3 regions of the Neobacillus sp. NPDC093127 genome follow, and region 1 is predicted to be linked to each of the others. Evidence: riboswitches for the same ligand, from Rfam matches in the RefSeq annotation. Region 1 holds a riboswitch; each other region holds the start of a gene.
The links. A riboswitch is a leader RNA that binds a small molecule or an ion and turns the genes downstream of it on or off. The one in region 1 is predicted to bind thiamine pyrophosphate.
Positions count from the first base shown of each region.

Region 2: another riboswitch for thiamine pyrophosphate. It lies ahead of thiM (hydroxyethylthiazole kinase); the one in region 1 lies ahead of thiT (energy-coupled thiamine transporter ThiT).
Region 3: another riboswitch for thiamine pyrophosphate. It lies ahead of ACIQCO_RS24330 (ABC transporter substrate-binding protein); the one in region 1 lies ahead of thiT (energy-coupled thiamine transporter ThiT).

Region 1 covers NZ_JBIVOP010000006.1:196,427-202,052, reverse strand. Annotated here, with positions in the region: gene ACIQCO_RS10970 (histidine kinase N-terminal domain-containing protein) at 1-1,096, opposite strand, end outside; TPP riboswitch at 1,303-1,410, shown strand; gene thiT (energy-coupled thiamine transporter ThiT) at 1,532-2,119, shown strand; gene ACIQCO_RS10960 (FeoA family protein) at 2,281-2,505, shown strand; gene feoB (ferrous iron transport protein B) at 2,505-4,508, shown strand; gene ACIQCO_RS10950 (FeoB-associated Cys-rich membrane protein) at 4,531-4,683, shown strand; gene ACIQCO_RS10945 (helix-turn-helix transcriptional regulator) at 4,803-5,258, shown strand; gene ACIQCO_RS10940 (transglycosylase domain-containing protein) at 5,388-5,626, shown strand, end outside.
Region 2 covers NZ_JBIVOP010000013.1:86,275-91,900, reverse strand. Annotated here, with positions in the region: gene ACIQCO_RS17750 (glycosyltransferase family 4 protein) at 1-990, shown strand, start outside; gene ACIQCO_RS17745 (HipA family kinase) at 990-1,772, shown strand; gene ACIQCO_RS17740 (glutaredoxin family protein) at 2,048-2,287, shown strand; TPP riboswitch at 2,514-2,622, shown strand; gene thiM (hydroxyethylthiazole kinase) at 2,701-3,519, shown strand; gene thiD (bifunctional hydroxymethylpyrimidine kinase/phosphomethylpyrimidine kinase) at 3,521-4,339, shown strand; gene thiE (thiamine phosphate synthase) at 4,336-4,980, shown strand; partial or broken gene thiW (energy coupling factor transporter S component ThiW) at 4,982-5,488, shown strand.
Region 3 covers NZ_JBIVOP010000025.1:59,632-65,257, reverse strand. Annotated here, with positions in the region: gene ACIQCO_RS24345 (ABC transporter ATP-binding protein) at 1-629, opposite strand, end outside; gene ACIQCO_RS24340 (ABC transporter permease) at 632-1,393, opposite strand; gene ACIQCO_RS24335 (thiamine-binding protein) at 1,393-1,683, opposite strand; gene ACIQCO_RS24330 (ABC transporter substrate-binding protein) at 1,696-2,691, opposite strand; TPP riboswitch at 2,765-2,874, opposite strand; partial or broken gene ACIQCO_RS24325 (methylated-DNA--[protein]-cysteine S-methyltransferase) at 3,171-3,651, shown strand; gene ACIQCO_RS24320 (GNAT family N-acetyltransferase) at 4,122-4,904, opposite strand; gene ACIQCO_RS24315 (DUF4352 domain-containing protein) at 5,132-5,626, shown strand, end outside.

The DNA.
Region 1 (5,626 bases):
AAGTGGTTTTCTCTGGTTTGGAATCACAAGACATCTCTCCTTTATGTTTTTCAATAATTTCTTTACATACAAACAAGCCAAGCCCTGTGCCAAGTTTTTTGGTCGTAAAAAATGGCTCAAAAATGGTTTCCTGCAATTCTGCCGGAATCATCGGTCCATTATTAGAAATATCGATTGTGATGTGCTGATTATCTTTTAAAAAGCTAACAATATTTATTGTTGGGTGCTCATGCTCATGATGATTAAAGACATCAATGGCATTAAAAATGATATTTATAAAGACCTGTCTAATTTCGTCAGCATAACCATTTAGTGTAATATCTTCACATAAATCCTTATTTATTTTAACTTTACCATCAAGAATACTTGGATAGAGAAAGTTTAGTACTTCATCAATAAGCTTATTCATATTGAAATCAGATTTTTCTTTGCCGATTAATTCTTTTTTCGATAAAAGCAGGAACTGGGAGATACGAAAATTTAGCTGATCCAGCTCGCTCGAAATAATTTCTAAATACTTCATATTTGGATAATCTGCTTTTAGTAATTGAATAAATCCCTGAACAGATGTAAGCGGGTTCCTAAATTCATGAATGAAACTTGATGTCATTTGTCCAAGGAGTGTTAACCGATCCTGATGGGTTGAATCAATGAACATAGTTTTTTCTTCAATGATTTTGTTTTTGGCCTCTGTATAAAAAGAAACGGCAAAATAAAGAAATTTATCGAAGCAGAAATTAATTTTATTCATTGATTCCTGCAGTTCCGGCCAAGGAATACCCGTTTTACTTAAATAGCTGTATAAAACCGTTCTGCCTAAATTGACATTATAAACAAAATCACCAATGTTAATATTAGCCATTACTCTTTCATGTGAAATTTTTTTTGCAAGATTTTCAAGCATCGTTAAGATTTCCTGTTCATTCATCTGATGCATTGTTAATACTACGTTAAGAAGGGCTTTAGCATTTTCCTGAATTTCACCTAAATAAGGGTCCCCTTTAGAAATAACAGTTGAATTACCCCATTCTATTAATAAATTCTCTTTATTTTTAGCAAAAAAGGCAATTAAATCGGTTTGTTCATCTATAAACATATTAACCCCCTCTGTCCAAACATGATTACAAAGATAATTCGCTTATTATTAGTAAAATCCTTTATTAATTGAAATAAAAAAAATTTCCCAATATTAGTTAGATAAATCTGATTTGATAAATAAAATCATAGGTTTTCAACATGGGTGGAATATTTTCCTTGTAAAGGCGCTAAATCAATAGTATATTCGATAGGGAATCAATTGAATATTTCCACAGGGGGGGCTGCTTTAGGCGGCTGAGAGTGAACGTTGAGAGTTCTGACCCTATGAACCTGTTAGTTAACACTAGCGTAGGGATGTGGTTTGCCGGATCGTAAAGCAATGCAGACAATTCCTTATGTCTCATTGCTTTTTTTTTCGTTTAAATTTAGGGGCACCATCTTGTTTAAGGAAGATATCAAACGAATCCAAAACGTTTAATAGGGGGAAACAGGAGTGAACAAAAAGAGAAGTAACACACTATTTATCGCCGAGGTGGCTGTTTTTTCAGCACTTGCCTTTTTATTGGATTTTGCCGCCGAGCTGCTTTCATTAAAAATTTGGCCGCAGGGCGGGTCTATTTCGATTGCTATGGTGCCGATTTTTCTCATGGCCTATCGCTGGGGAATACGTGGCGGATTATTAACGGGATTCTTACTTGGGCTTCTCCAAGTAGTCCTTGGATTCGGGAAAATTTATTTCATTGTTCAGGGGATTCTCGACTATTTTATTGCCTTTACAGTTGTGGGGTTAGCCGGTTTAGTGGCCGGAAAAATTAAGAAATCCTATGATGAAGGAAATAAGGGGAAGTGGATGACCTATGTAGTAATAGGGGCATTTGTAGGAAGTTTATTGCGTTATCTTTGTCATGTTATTGCCGGTGCTGTCTTTTTCGGGGAATATGCTCCAAAAGGACAACCGGTTATGATTTACTCTCTAGGTTATAATGGAACATATATGCTCCCAAGCTTTGTGATTAGTGCCATTATCGTGATTCTCGTCATCGGTGCAGTACCAAAGAGAGTAATCCTTGGAAAAAATTAAATATAAATAAAAAAAAAGGAAGAGAAATATTCTCGCTTCCTTTTTTTTTTGAAAACTTTTCGAACAATTGTCAAATTTACTATGCTTATTACCCTAAAAAAGTGTTAAAATACATTTAGAAAGATAATCATTCTCAATTAACATAGATAAGGGTGATATACATGTTTGGATCGTTAAAAGCAGGAGATAAGGGAAAGATTATTGACATTTCTCATGTTGGTCACCTGGTACAAAGACGTTTACTAGATTTAGGGATAACAGAAGGCTCAGAAGTGTGCGTGAAATGTGTCATGCCATTTGGCGGCCCGATTATGATTGAATCCTGCGGACAATGTGTCGGCATCCGCCGCCGGGAAGCAGTACAGATTGAAGTGGAGAGAATATAATGGAAATCGCGCTTATCGGAAACCCCAATACTGGGAAAACTTCCTTGTTTAATAATCTAACAGGTTCCTATGAGTATGTCGGTAACTGGAGCGGTGTAACCGTTGAAAAGAAAGTTGGCGTTTTCAAAAATAATATTGGCCATTTAATCGATTTACCAGGTGTATACACTCTTAATCCGTTATCAAAAGATGAAGGGGTGGTTACTTCCTTTTTCTTGAATGAATCTGTTGACCGCCTGTTAAATATATTGGATGCTTCACAATTAGAACGAAATTTACATTTAACCCTGCAATTACTTGAATTTGAAAAGCCAGCTCTTATTGGTCTAAATATGATCGATGTGGCTAATAAGCGTGGAATTCATATTGACGCTTCTAAGTTATCGGAAGTTCTTGGTGTACCGGTCGTCCCAGTCGTGGCAAGAAGTGGAAAGGGCTGTGATAAGCTCGTCGATGTCATCGCCACAAAATCGATTCAGCCAACGAAAAAGAACCTCGTTTATTATGGAAAAGAGGTTGAGGAAGCAATCACTTTGTTGACTGCTGAAATAAGCGGAAAAACTAATCATTCTGCGCGTTTTCTGGCGATTCAGTATTTTGAAGGAAATGACTATGTTAAAGACTATGTTAATAGTATTGCAGACGCCGAAAAGCTTGAGGCAATTACCGCACATTTAGAATTACAACTTCAGAAACTTTATGAGAGTAAATCAATAGCAAACTTCATCTATTTAAAAAGAAAAGAAGTCATTGAGATGATCGTTGCTGAAGTAGCTAAAAAAAGTAATTCGGATATCCCGCTCTCAGAAAAAATTGACAGCATCGTAACTAATCGCTATATTGGGATGCCAATCTTTTTGCTGCTGATGTATTTGATGTTCATGCTGACATTTGATTGGTTAGGAACACCATTATCCGATGGCTTGGATGCCCTTTTAACTGGTCCGGTTACGGTCGGATTCGAAAAGGTATTAACGGCGATAAATGCTTCTGAGTTTATTCATGCCTTAATAATTAATGGATTAGTAGCCGGGGTCGGCGGTGTTCTCGTGTTTGTGCCGCAAATCTTTATTCTATTCTTCTTTATTTCGTTATTGGAAGACTCCGGGTACATGGCCCGGGTTGCCCTAGTCATGGACCGAATTATGGAATCGGTAGGATTGAATGGGAAGGCCTTTATTCCGATGATGATTGGTTTTGGCTGTAATGTCCCTGGAATCATGGCGGCAAGAACGATTGAAACCCCAAGGGAAAGGCTATTAACCATCTTACTTACGCCGTTAATGTCCTGTTCAGCTCGTTTGCCTGTATATGCTTTATTTGTGGGCGCCTTTTTTGCCGGTAATAAGGCATTTGTTGTTCTAAGCCTGTATGTCCTTGGAATTGTTGTAGCGTTAATTTTGGCAAAAATCTTTTCTTCTACGATTTTAAAATCAGAAACTTCCTTGTTTGTGATTGAATTGCCGCCGTATCGTCTTCCTCAATTCCAATCATTATGGAGAAGTACTTGGGATAAAGGGAAAGGCTTCGTTAGAAAGGCAGGAACATTTATTTTTGCGGGTTCTGTCTTTATCTGGTTGTTATCATACGCTGGTCCTAATGGTTTAAATGTGGATATGGATCACAGTTATTTGGCTGCGATTGGAAATGCGATTGCGCCAATTTTCGCACCAATTGGCTTTTCTACATGGCAGGCATCCGCGTCATTAATTACAGGATTCCTAGCCAAAGAAGCGATTATATCAACAATGAATATAATCTATTTTGTACCAAACGATGCCAGTTTGCAGGGCCTATTAGCAGATTACTATACCCCGCTTGCGGCATATAGTTTCATGGTATTTATTTTGTTGTATATTCCGTGCCTAGCAACCGTAGCAACCATCTATAAAGAAACAACCTCGAAAAAGTGGACAGCTTTTTCGATGATCTATGCTTTCGCAATTGCCTATGTTTTATCCTTAATCATTTATCAAGGCGGCAGATTGTTGGGATTTGTATAATTCTAAAAAAGAGGTGGAGCAAATGATTGCCAGTGTTTTGATAGGTGCAGCTATCTTTGGATACGCGATTTGGCATTTTGTGAAATTCATAAATAAATCGAAAAAAGGAAAATGCGCCGCCTGTGAGTTGAAAAATTCTTGTTCAAGCCAGTGCGGCATTCCGCCAAAATTGTGATAAAAATCTCGGAAAAAACTGCTATCTTAAGACGATAGCAGTTTTTTATTCGTATGATTTGAATGATGAATGGGATTTGTGTAAAATTACACTAGATGCTATTGAAGGAAGGGCTAAATGTGACCAGGGAAGAAATTATCATGCAGGTTTCTGAAAAGCTTCGATTAATCCGAACTGAAGCAGGTTATACGCAGGATAAAATGGCAGATATTATTGGTGTCTCAAAGAAAACGCTTGTGCAAATTGAGAAGGGAAGAGTTCTAGCCAATTGGTCTACCGTTGTTGCTATTTGCGCACTATTTCGTGAAACAGAAACAGTTCAATTTTTATTTGGGAACGAGCCCTTGGAAGTATTGGAGACGGTTGCCAGAGAAGGTATTGATTATCGCAGGATGAAAACGATGGGCGGCCGCTTATGGTGGAAAGCGATATCAAAGAAAAACGGATTTATTCTTCAGCAAAATATTCTCAGCAAACATTTTAGAATATTGGATGCGGGAAATTATCGAATCTTCAGCAGTTTCGATGAAAAAATGACAAAGCAGCGCTTTAAAGAGTTAACCAAAAGTGAATAATGAAAAAGACGGGTTGTGTACCTGTCTTTTTTTGTTAATCGATTATTGTCCAGTAAACAGTCATAAAAATCAAGTTTTCATCGAAAAGTATACCTGTTATAGAGATTACAAACAAAGGATGTCATCAAATTGGTAGTTAAAGATAGGTTACGTGGCGTTTTCAACAATTGGAGAAAGTGGCATTTACTTCAGGTGATTGTGTTAACTGCCTTGATTATGATTCTAGGTTTCTTTGGGCTTCTTTTTTATTTTTCCAAAGATGCCGACATATCAGAACTGAAAAATGAACTTCCACAGCCAACGGTTTTTTATGATATTAATGGGAAAGTGGCAAGTAAGGTGTCTGCCAATAAAAATGAAGGAGTTCC
Region 2 (5,626 bases), on a different contig from region 1:
GGCGGGCTCCATATTATGCAGGATGTCGCTAAAGTTTATTTAACAAAAGATAAAAACGAGATTATTAACATTATCAAGGACAATGCCTATGATGCCATCATAGTCGTCGACACGGGGGCCGCCTATAAATGGATTCGAAAGGCCAAATATAAGGGTCCCGTTTTAATTGAAGCTCGCACACCTGAGCTGATCAAGCTTCAGCCCCATTTAAAAACCTTCAATGGAATTCAGCCGGAACTAATTATCGTTCCTTCACAATATCAAAGGCGTTTGGTTTCTATTCTTACTGAGGACATCCCTATCCACGTTATCCATAATGGCGTTGATACGTCTTTTTTCCGAGCCTTATCGAATGAGGAAATTGATTACGAGAGCATACCCAAACTTCCCACCGGTAAAAAGATCATCGGCTGGATTGGCCGTCTGGACAAACGGAAAAACTGGCCAATGTTGATTGAGGTCGCCAAAAAGATAAACAGCGAACGTGATGATATTGAAATTTGGGTCATTGGCGGAGCGCAAAGTGTCCAGCGTGAAGAATTCGCCGCTGTATGGCAAGAGGAGGAACTCACTGAAATTATCAAGTGGTTCCCTGTCATTCCCTATCAGCAAATGCCTCATGTATATGCAAAAATACGTCAATCAGGCGGCTGCACACTCGCCACTACGAAAGCAGAATCATTCGGCAATACCTTTATCGAATCAATGGTATGCGGTGTGCCTGTAGTTGCCTCCAATATTATGCCAATTAACGAACTTATCGTAAATGGTGAAACAGGACTGCTTTATCGAGGACAAAATGTCGAGGATGCTGTCAATCAAATTTATGGTATTATCAACGAACCAGAAATCCATCAACAAATGTCACAGGCTGCCATTCAAAGGGTGGAAGAGATGTTCGCGATTCAAGTGGTAGCGGAACAATATATTCGCTTATTGCAAAAATTAGTCAAGGCGGATACTCTTGGTCATGACGAGGTGAAGCCTTAATGATCGAACCCCTTACTTATCTTAGGAAACTAGAAGGAAAATCGAATGCTCATTTAATCACTTTTAGTGATGGTAAAGACTATGTCGTGAAATATTTTCAGCCTGGTTTTGAAAAATCATTACCAAATGAATGGGTCGGATATGGCTTAGGAAGATACCTTGGACTCCCGATTCCCTTTGCGAAAATAATCGAAATTCCACCAGAATTCTCTGCACAAGTGCCAGAGCTTAGTGAGATGAGCCTTGCACAACATCAATTTGCTTCGTTGTATATTCCCAATTGTTTGGATGGACATCAGGTTTCCAATGTTAGCCAGATTATCAATCACCAGACGTTAGCAGGAATCATTCTATTAGATTACTGGCTTTGTAATCGGGACCGCACGAGGAAGAACATTCTTTTGCGAGAAGAAACCGCGAATTCTTATCGGTTAGCGATTATTGACCAGGCCGAAATTTTCGGATCCTATAGCTGGAATCAATTTGATCTAGAAACTCTCCCGACTGAATTGCTAAAAAGTACAACCCATCAAATAATGGCTTCCTTTATTGAGGATGAGACACAATTTATCGAGCAATTGGAGTTAATTCAAACCATTCCCATTTTATTAATAGAGGAAATCGTTGAAGTAATCCCTGATGACTGGAATGTGTCAAAGGATGAAAAAAAGGCGATGGTCACTGCCCTAGTGACAAGACGTAAAAGAATACTGCCGGATTTAATGAATAAATTTATCAAAAAAATATACCAGCCCATACATGAAAACTGCCAAAACGGTTAAAAGAAGGGGTGTCAGGCACCACAAAAAGACACTTTCGGCAAAATGTCCACCCCAGGTGGACATTTTGGTTTTTTTTGTAATTTATTCGAGTGATCCTCGAGAATTTGATGTGATTTGTTTCTTTTGTACTGCTAATATAGTATTTTATTGGTCATCGTTTATAATGTAAATATTGCTTGGGAAAGCGCAAGAACTGACAATTATCGAGTTAAGGAGTGGCATTCCCAATTTCCTGCATAACATACGAAAAACTTAGAAAGAGTGGAAAATGAAAAATGAAAAAACAGGTTATCGTTTATACGACAAATGACTGCATAGAATGCGATATGGTCAAAAAAGTACTAACACAGGAAGGGATTCCATTTGAAACCAGAAACGTGTTTGCCAATTCTCAATATCAAAAGGAAGTGGAGAAACTTGGTTTTATGGGTGTCCCAGTTACAGTGGTTGATCATCGTGCGGTTAAGGGGTTTACAAATGAACTAAAAGAGCTTATGGATTTCGCGAAAAGCTAAAAAAGGAAATGGATATATAGCTAAAGGATGAAACTTAATATGATGAAATAGGTTTCTAATCAAGGCGACTGCATGAACAAAGACGATTTTAAAAATAAACGGTTCGAAAATGTTAGTTTTATCCTGCAATGTTTTTAAGCTTTTTCCCAAAAGAGCTTAATCATTGGAATAATTTCCTTTACATCCAATTTATTTAGCGCTAATATGAACATAATTTAATATGTGATGTATCTACTAGGGGTGCCCTGTATTCAGGCTGAGAGAAAACGTTTAGTTTTTAACCCTTCGGACCTGATCTGGGTAATACCAGCGTAGGAAAGTAGTCGAGTGAAGTGATTTTATTCTCATGCTTACTAACCAGGTCCTTTTTGGGGGATCTGGTTTTTTTATTTTTAAAAAAGGGAGAGATTAAAATGGAAAAAATCAAATTATCTGAGACTTTACAAAAAGTAAGAAAGGTAAACCCGCTTGTCCATAACATAACAAATGTTGTCGTCACGAATTTTACGGCAAATGGGCTTCTTGCCCTCGGTGCATCACCAGTCATGGCCAACGCCATCGAAGAGGCAGCAGATATGGCACAGATTGCTAGTTCACTAGTTTTGAATATTGGAACGTTAAACCCACAGTCGGTGGAGGCAATGATCCTGGCTGGAAATGCCGCTAATAAGCACGATATTCCAGTCATTTTTGACCCGGTTGGCGCGGGTGCTACCAGGTATCGAACCGAAACCGCACAAAAAATCATGAACGAAGTCAATGTTTCAGTGATTAGAGGGAATGGGGCCGAAATCGCCAATGTTGTTGGCGAGGATTGGGAAATTAAGGGCGTTGATGCAGGAGATGCAAAAGGGAACCTCCTTGATCTCGCCACCACCGCTGCCCAAAAATTAAATTGTGTCGTCGTCGTAACCGGAAAGGAGGATGTCGTGTCAGACGGGGAAACGACATATACAGTTGCCAATGGACACCCGATTTTGACAAAAGTAACAGGTACCGGCTGCCTATTAACTTCTGTAATTGGAGCTTTTGCGGGAGTGGAAAAGGATCTGCTCACGGCATCTGTAGCTGCTCTAGCTTACTATGGCATTGCGGCGGAACAGGCAGCCGAGAAAACAGCGGAGCTGGGGCCGGGCAGTTTCCAAATCGAATTTTTAAATCAATTGTCATTGGTTTCGGGAGATGAAGTTAATTTATATGCTTTATTTAATAAAATGAGCGGAGGAATGTAATATGAAAAAGGCATTAACAATTGCGGGTTCCGATTCGGGCGGCGGGGCTGGGATTCAGGCTGATTTGAAAACATTTCAAGAATTAGAGGTTTACGGCATGTCGGCTTTAACTGCTATCACGGCCCAAAATACATTGGGAGTTCATGCGGTATATCCGATGACGGTTGAGGCAGTTGCCAAACAGATTGAGGCCATCGGGGAGGATATCGGTGCAGACGCGGTGAAAACAGGAATGCTTTTTAGCGCAGAAATCATCGAGGCCGTTTCGGAACAACTCGTAAAATATCAATGGGAGAACGTGGTTGTTGACCCTGTGATGATTGCAAAAGGCGGTGCCTCCTTGCTCCAGCAGGAAGCCATTTTTTCTATGAAAAAGAATTTATTGCCGCTGGCTAAAGTGGTGACTCCGAATATTCCTGAGGCGGAAGTGCTGACTGGCATGGTGATTCGGACATATGGTGATAAGAAGGAGGCAGCCAAACGACTTTATGAAATAGGTGTGAAAAATATCGTTATTAAAGGCGGTCATGATGAAAATAAATCTGAATCAACAGATTTATTATTTGATGGTGCCGAGTTCTACACTTTTACAAGTAAGCGTATCCAAACAAAGAATACACATGGAACAGGATGCACTTTCTCATCCGTCATTACTGCTGAATTGGCTAAAGGCTCCAACGTTTATCAAGCTGTTTTAACAGCGAAGGATTTTATTCAAGCAGCAATTGAAGATGAATTAGTGATTGGTCAGGGAAATGGACCCACAAACCACTGGGCCTATCGAAAAAGAAAATACATAAAGGAGTTGGCTGGGTCATGAAAGACTTGCGTGAGGCATTAAGTGTTTATTTTATCATGGGCAGTACGAACTGCAGGAAAAATCCAAAACAAGTATTAGAGGAAGCCATCGCAGGTGGAATTACCCTTTTTCAGTTCCGTGAAAAGGGAGAAGGGGCATTAACGGGAGTTGAAAAGCGCGCACTTGCCAAAGAACTCCAGGCAATCTGCCAAGAGCACCAGATTCCTTTCATTGTCAATGATGATATTGAACTAGCACTAGAGATTGAGGCAGATGGTGTTCATATCGGGCAGGAGGATGAGCCAGTGAAATTAGTGAGGGAAAGGATTGGCGATAAGATCCTTGGTGTTTCTGTACATACCAATGAAGAGGCAATGATCGCCCTAAGGGATGGGGCTGATTATTTCGGGATTGGACCTGTTTTTCCGACAAAAACGAAGTTGGATGCAAAGCCGTCGCGTGGGACAACACTCATTCAAGCATTAAGAAACGAGGGTTACACCGTTCCGATTGTGGGTATCGGCGGAATCACAAGTGAAAATGCTGCTTCTGTCATTAAAGCTGGAGCAGATGGCGTTTCCGTGATTACTGCCATCAGCCAGGCAGATTCACCAATGGATGCAGCACGTGTATTAAGAAACATTGTTGGGGAGGAAAAATGAAATGAACAAAACGTATAAACTGACGCTTACGGCAATGATGATTGCAATTGGCACGATTTCCAGTTCCATGGTATCTATTCCGATTGGATTTACAAAGGTCTTTCCAATACAGCATTTTCTAAACGTTTTGTCAGCAGTGTTATTAGGTCCCTTTTACGCTGTCGCTCAAGCCTTTTGTGTCTCCCTGCTCAGAAATATGATGGGAACCGGTTCCATGTTTGCCTTTCCCGGAAGTATGGTCGGGGCATTGCTCGCATCGATATTATTTTTAAAAACTAGAAAAATCTATTTTGCTTTCATTGGCGAAGTAATTGGAACGGGAATTATCGGTGCGATTCTCTGTTAGCCTGTTGCAACACTTTTACTTGGAAAAGAAGCAACCCTTTTTGGATTCATCCCCTTATTTATCTTTAGCTCGTTCGCCGGAGCTCTGTTGGGGTTGGTGATTTTAACGATTTTTTTAAGAAAGAAAGTTTTAATCAAGGCAGGTCATTCAATTAAAAACTAAGCACACGTTAAAATATGGTTGGATGTGCAGATTCGCCGATAGGACCTCAAAATTCGCCGATAGAAACGACAAATTCGCCGATAGGACCTCAAAATTCGCCGATAGACGGATTAGGTCGTTAGAACAATTGAGATTTTT
Region 3 (5,626 bases), on a different contig from region 1:
GCTGTCACCTGAGATGGTTTATTGGATAAAACAATAATTCGGTCAGATAGAAATAATGCTTCTTCAATATTATGTGTCACGAAAAGGATAGTTCTTCGATGTTCTTCCCAAATTGATAATAGCCATTTTTGCATATCAAGTCGTGTTAATTCATCTAAGGCCGAAAAAGGTTCGTCCAAGCAAATGATGGATTGGGGACTTAATAATGCTCGAATAAAGGAAACCCTTTGTTTCATACCACCTGATAATTCATGAGGATAGGCATTTTCATAACCTGTTAACCCAGCGATATCGATCATTTCTAATGCGGCTTCTTTTTCTTTTTTTCCTTGAAGCTCTTGCCCAAGCAATACATTTTCGACAATCGTTCTCCAAGGGAGGAGAGAAGGGGTTTGTGGCATATAGCTAATAAACCCCCGTTTTCCGTTAATGACTTGATGATCTAAGTGAATGGTTCCTTGATCCGGTGAGAGGATGCCTCCGATTAGACTGAAAATGGTACTTTTCCCGCTGCCAGATGGCCCAAGAATCGAAACAAACTCATTCTTATCAACTGTGAATGCGAGATTTTTGATCACTTCATTCTTGTCAAATTGCTTAGAAATATTTGAAACAGTAAGATGACTCACTTTCATTTCGCCCCTTTCAACTGCCACCGAACGAGCCAGCGTTCAATCAGAACGATGATAGAAAAAAATAATAAACTTAATGCCACAATAGCAAATATGGCTACAAACACTCTATCTGTACGGAAGGATGAGGAGGCCAGCGTCATATAAACACCGATACCCTCCTTCGCACCAAGCCATTCAGAAATAACTGCCCCCATGACACTATAAGTAGCGGATATTTTTAAACCTGAAAATAAGGATGGAAGGGCATAGGGAAGCTCTAGCTTCCAAAATAATTGCTTATTTGATGCTCCTGCCATAATCATGTAATGCTTTAACTCATTGGAAGTTTGCTTAAATCCATCTAATGCGGCAACGGTGATGGGAAAAAAGCAAACGAGAGTGATGACGATCATTTTTGGTAATAATCCAAAGCCAAACCATATCACTAAAAGAGGAGCTAGGACGATAATAGGAATGTTTTGTGAGATGATTAGCAACGGATAAATCGATTCCCGAATGAACGGGAGTAAGTGCAATAGAATAGCTGTAAGTAACCCGATTACTAAACCTAATGCAAAGCCGAGTAAGGATAACTTGATCGTTGATAATAAATCTGGGAAAAAGTTAGACCAGCCATCGAAACCCTCGTAAAATATTTTTGTCGGAGTGGGTAAAAGCCAATCCGGAACTCCAGATTTAATCGCAACTGTTTCCCAACCAATGAATAAAAGGAGGAGAACCAATAACGGTCTCCACCCTTTCGCTATGATTTTCATCATTATCTATATTTCTCCGTAAGCTGATCCATGGAGATGCCTGATGGCTGGTACAATACTTTTATTTGGGAGATAACGTTACTGCTGCCCATCTCAATCATGCGATCATTCATTTTCGTGATCACCTGCATTAATTGCTGTAAATCGCCCTCCATTGTGGTTTCAAGAGGATGGACCTCGAATTTTACACCTGACTCTTGAATCACTCGGATTGCTTCATCTACATAAGGAATAACACTTTCGCCATTTTTTGTTTTTGGAATGATTTGAATACTGATCAGTGAATTTGTCATTTCATTTCCCCCTTATTGTGGTAAAAATTTATTTGTAAATGCTTTATTAGCAACAAGCTTTTTCTCAAGAAGTCCATTGTCAAACATCCATGTAGCATAATTTTCCCATACTTTTTGTTTTTGCTCGCCCCATCTTGGTGCATCATCTTGATATTTAGTGGCAAGCCATTCTTGACTTTTTTTAACAAGCTTTGGATCCAGGTCGGGCACTGCCTTAATTAAAATATCGGCAGCATCGGCTGGATGTTTAATTGCAAATTCATACCCTTTGGAAGCAGCTTTTACAAAAGCTTTTACTGTATCTGGGTTTTCTTTTATCATGTTTTCATTCGTTGCGAGCACTGGTGTGTAATAATCGAGCTTATCAGAGTAGTCTGTTAGGTATACCATATTGAGCTTTTCTCCACGTAACTCTGCCTCAACACCAGTCCAGGCATAATAAATCCAAGCGAAATCGATGTCTCGTTTCACTGCTGTAAAGAAATCAGTATCTCCCATATTGACAATCGAAACTTTATTTACATTGGCATTTTCTTTTTTCATTAAGGAAGAAATAACTGATTTTTCAACAGGTGAGCCCCAGCCACCATATGTTTTACCTGCAAAGTCCTTTGGTGAAACAATGTTTTTTGAAGTTGGTGAGGCAAAACCAGATGTATTATGTTGAATAACGGCTGCGATGGAAACAAGTGGAACCCCTTGTATGCGTGCTTGTGTGATCGATTCCTGATAGCTTACGCCAAACTCTGATTTACCTGAAGCGACAAGCTGATCTGCTCCAGCATCACCTGGCATAATGATGTCTACATCTAATCCTTCATCTTTAAAATAGCCTTTTTCTTTTGCCACATATAAACCGGTATGATTTGTGTTTGGTGTCCAATCTAGTACGACAGATACCTTTTTCAGAGATTGTTTGTCTTTCTCTTTCGATTCTGATGCTGAATTCGAATTGCTACAGCCCGCAATCATGAATAATGAACATATTGCGATTAACCACTTCTTCATTCCTATTCCTCCTATGTACATAATAAAAGCGCCCTAGGGGAGAACCCAGGGCGCATATAAGCAAACAATTTTATTTGTTTAAGAATATGTTCCCTCCGCTGGTCTCAACCAGATCAGGTTCTAAGAGTCAGCATCTTAAGGATGCTATCTCAACCGGCAACACCGGTCCCCCTACAATTCTAGCTATTAAATTTTATTCCAAACACATTATAACAGAAACCTTTATTTTGAACAGTGCAAAAAATGGAAATTTGTTAGAAAGGAGTGAAACGAAGAAATTATTATATTAAAAAGCTGGAAATGAAGTCGTTATTAACAATTACGTTGAATATAAGTGCCCCACTTAATATATTATCTTTACCTGTAATAACAAATTGTAATAAGCTAAGAGAAATAGGAATGAAACGATTTAGCTAAAGAAATGAAAAATATAATTTAAGGCTCATCGAGACTTGGTTAAATGATATGGAGGTTTTTATATGGAGCAACTACATAAATTAGATTATGAATCACCAATTGGAGTAATTGAGATAGTGGGGACAGCCGAGGGAGTTTGTTCAATTATGTTCTCTGAGAGGGAGCTAGCAGAAAATAGTAAGCAGGTCGAGACTCCTAAAGTATTAGTGGAGTGTTTTGAACAATTGGATGAATATTTTAAAGGGGTGCGTCAGGAATTTACATTCCCCTACAACTTTGAAGGAACAAACTTTCAAAAAACAGTGTGGAACGCGTTAACGGAAATAGCCTATGCTGAAACGGGATCCTACAAAGATATTGCTGTTTCGATTGGAAATGAAAAGGCCATTAGGGCAGTTGGCAGTGCAAATGGAAAAAACAAGTTAAGTATCGTGATTCCATGTCATCGGATTATTGGTTCAAATGAAATTAACCGGATATGCTGGTGGATTGTGGCGAAAGGAATGGCTGCTTAAACATGAAAAAACGTTCAAAAGTATCTAAGTTAGCAGAAAAAAAGCACGCAGGCTGTAGTTCCTAAGGAAGTACAGCCTGCAGGAGTCCCCTCAGGAGTCTCCCGGTTCCCCTGCCGATTGTGATGAAGATGAGCCTATCTACTAATTTTTTGACAGCCCTATTTACGAGGGGGTTCAATATGAAATGAATTAAGCGTTATCTTTTCTCGTGAATTATAACAATACAATGAACTAATTAATCCTCTTCAGCATATGCTTCTGCTGTCGTATCTCTACACTCCCAGCATTCAGTTCGATTCCGCTCCATAATTGATAATTCCTTTCCACAAGAAATGCAATAATCCACAGGTAATGATTCCCCTTTCTAGTGAAAATGTTTTATAAATATATGATTGCAGATATTAAAATATGCCCATTAAATCTTAAGGTGTGACCTACCTACTGAACTTTAAACAGCCCTGGGTTGTTTGTTCGATAAGCATCTCGTCCCATTGCTCATTAGCGATGCATTGTCCACATTCCGATATCCTTAAAGCCAAATCGCTTATAAATACGGCCTGCTGCAGGATTATCATAAAAAAGACAAAGTGTTTTACCTTCGTCAAGGACATCCTTAAATAACTTTTGCATGATTCCAGTTGCCAGGCCCTTACGGCGATATTCCTTTCGAGTACAGACGCCTACAATCATCGCCGACATCGAATTTTCCGCTGTTGTTGACACACAGGAAGTAATGACATCATTGTCAACAGTATAATAGGTTCTTGCTGTGTTGGATTCCATCGCTTGAACAAGGAGATCGCGTGCATCACTTCTTATTTGAAATTCTTCAATCGAACTGCGGAGTGCAATGATTTTGTCGACATCCTCGATAGTAGCCTTTTTATACTCGACATCTTCCACTCTCAGGCATTCATCAGTAAGACATTCTGCAAAGAAGGTAACTTGTTTCTTACCGAGTATAAGGTCTCCTGTGGCTTCGAATTTCTCTACTATTTCGGACTTCCCGGACAAAGAAACAGGCTGATTGTACTTTTTCATGATAGATATAAAACCACTTGTATCAAATTCTCCTTTGGCATATGGAATAAATGATTGGTGAAATCTTAAAAGAACAGCTTTCATAGTGTTCTGTTCATCAAACTCTGCCCAAATTTCTTGAAAATCTGACGAATATCCGAAGGTTTCTAGATCCCCAATGATAAATAGATTAATAGATGGCTCAGCACTTAAAAAAGCGATCACCTGATGATGATCTTGGTCGGTTAGTTTTCTAATCACGTCCAATTCCCCCTTGCTTTTTAAATAGATTAAATACAAAATACAAAAAATTCAATACCTTTCTTGAAATTTGGAAAGGTGACCGAACCCCAGCGCATAAAAACTTTAACGTAGTGGAGGCTAGGAACCTTTATCCCCTAAATTTAAAAATTATTGACCGAGACAATAAGTTGTTGTATGATAAATTTATTGACTGGGACAATAAATGTACTGAGGGGGATTAGAAAATGAAGAAAATAGGTAAAGTCATCATGATAGTTGTTGGAGTATTTATCGTTCTGGGTGTAATTGGTTCGATGCTTAATGGAGGAGACGAAAAGGAGAACAAAGCATCGAAGGCAGCAGCAACAACAACTAAAACAACGTCTGAAACAAAGAATAAACAGACAACTGAAACGAAACAATCAGAGAAGCCGAAAGCGAAGGCATTTGTGGTCGGTGATTTAGTGAAAACGGGCAAGCTTGGATACAAGGTTTTAAATGTTGAGGCGACCAAGGAAATCAAATCGGATAATCAATTTATTGAATCCGCAAAGACAGAGGGCCAGTTTGTGGTCATTGATCTGGAAGCGTTCAATTATGATAAAAAAGCTAGAATGGTAGATAGCAATATGTTCAAAATTAAGGATGACCGGGGCAGAGAATTTGATCCTACGAATGATTCGAATGTCATGATGGTGGTAAAAGGTTCAATGGATTTTTTCTTGCAAGATATTAATCCT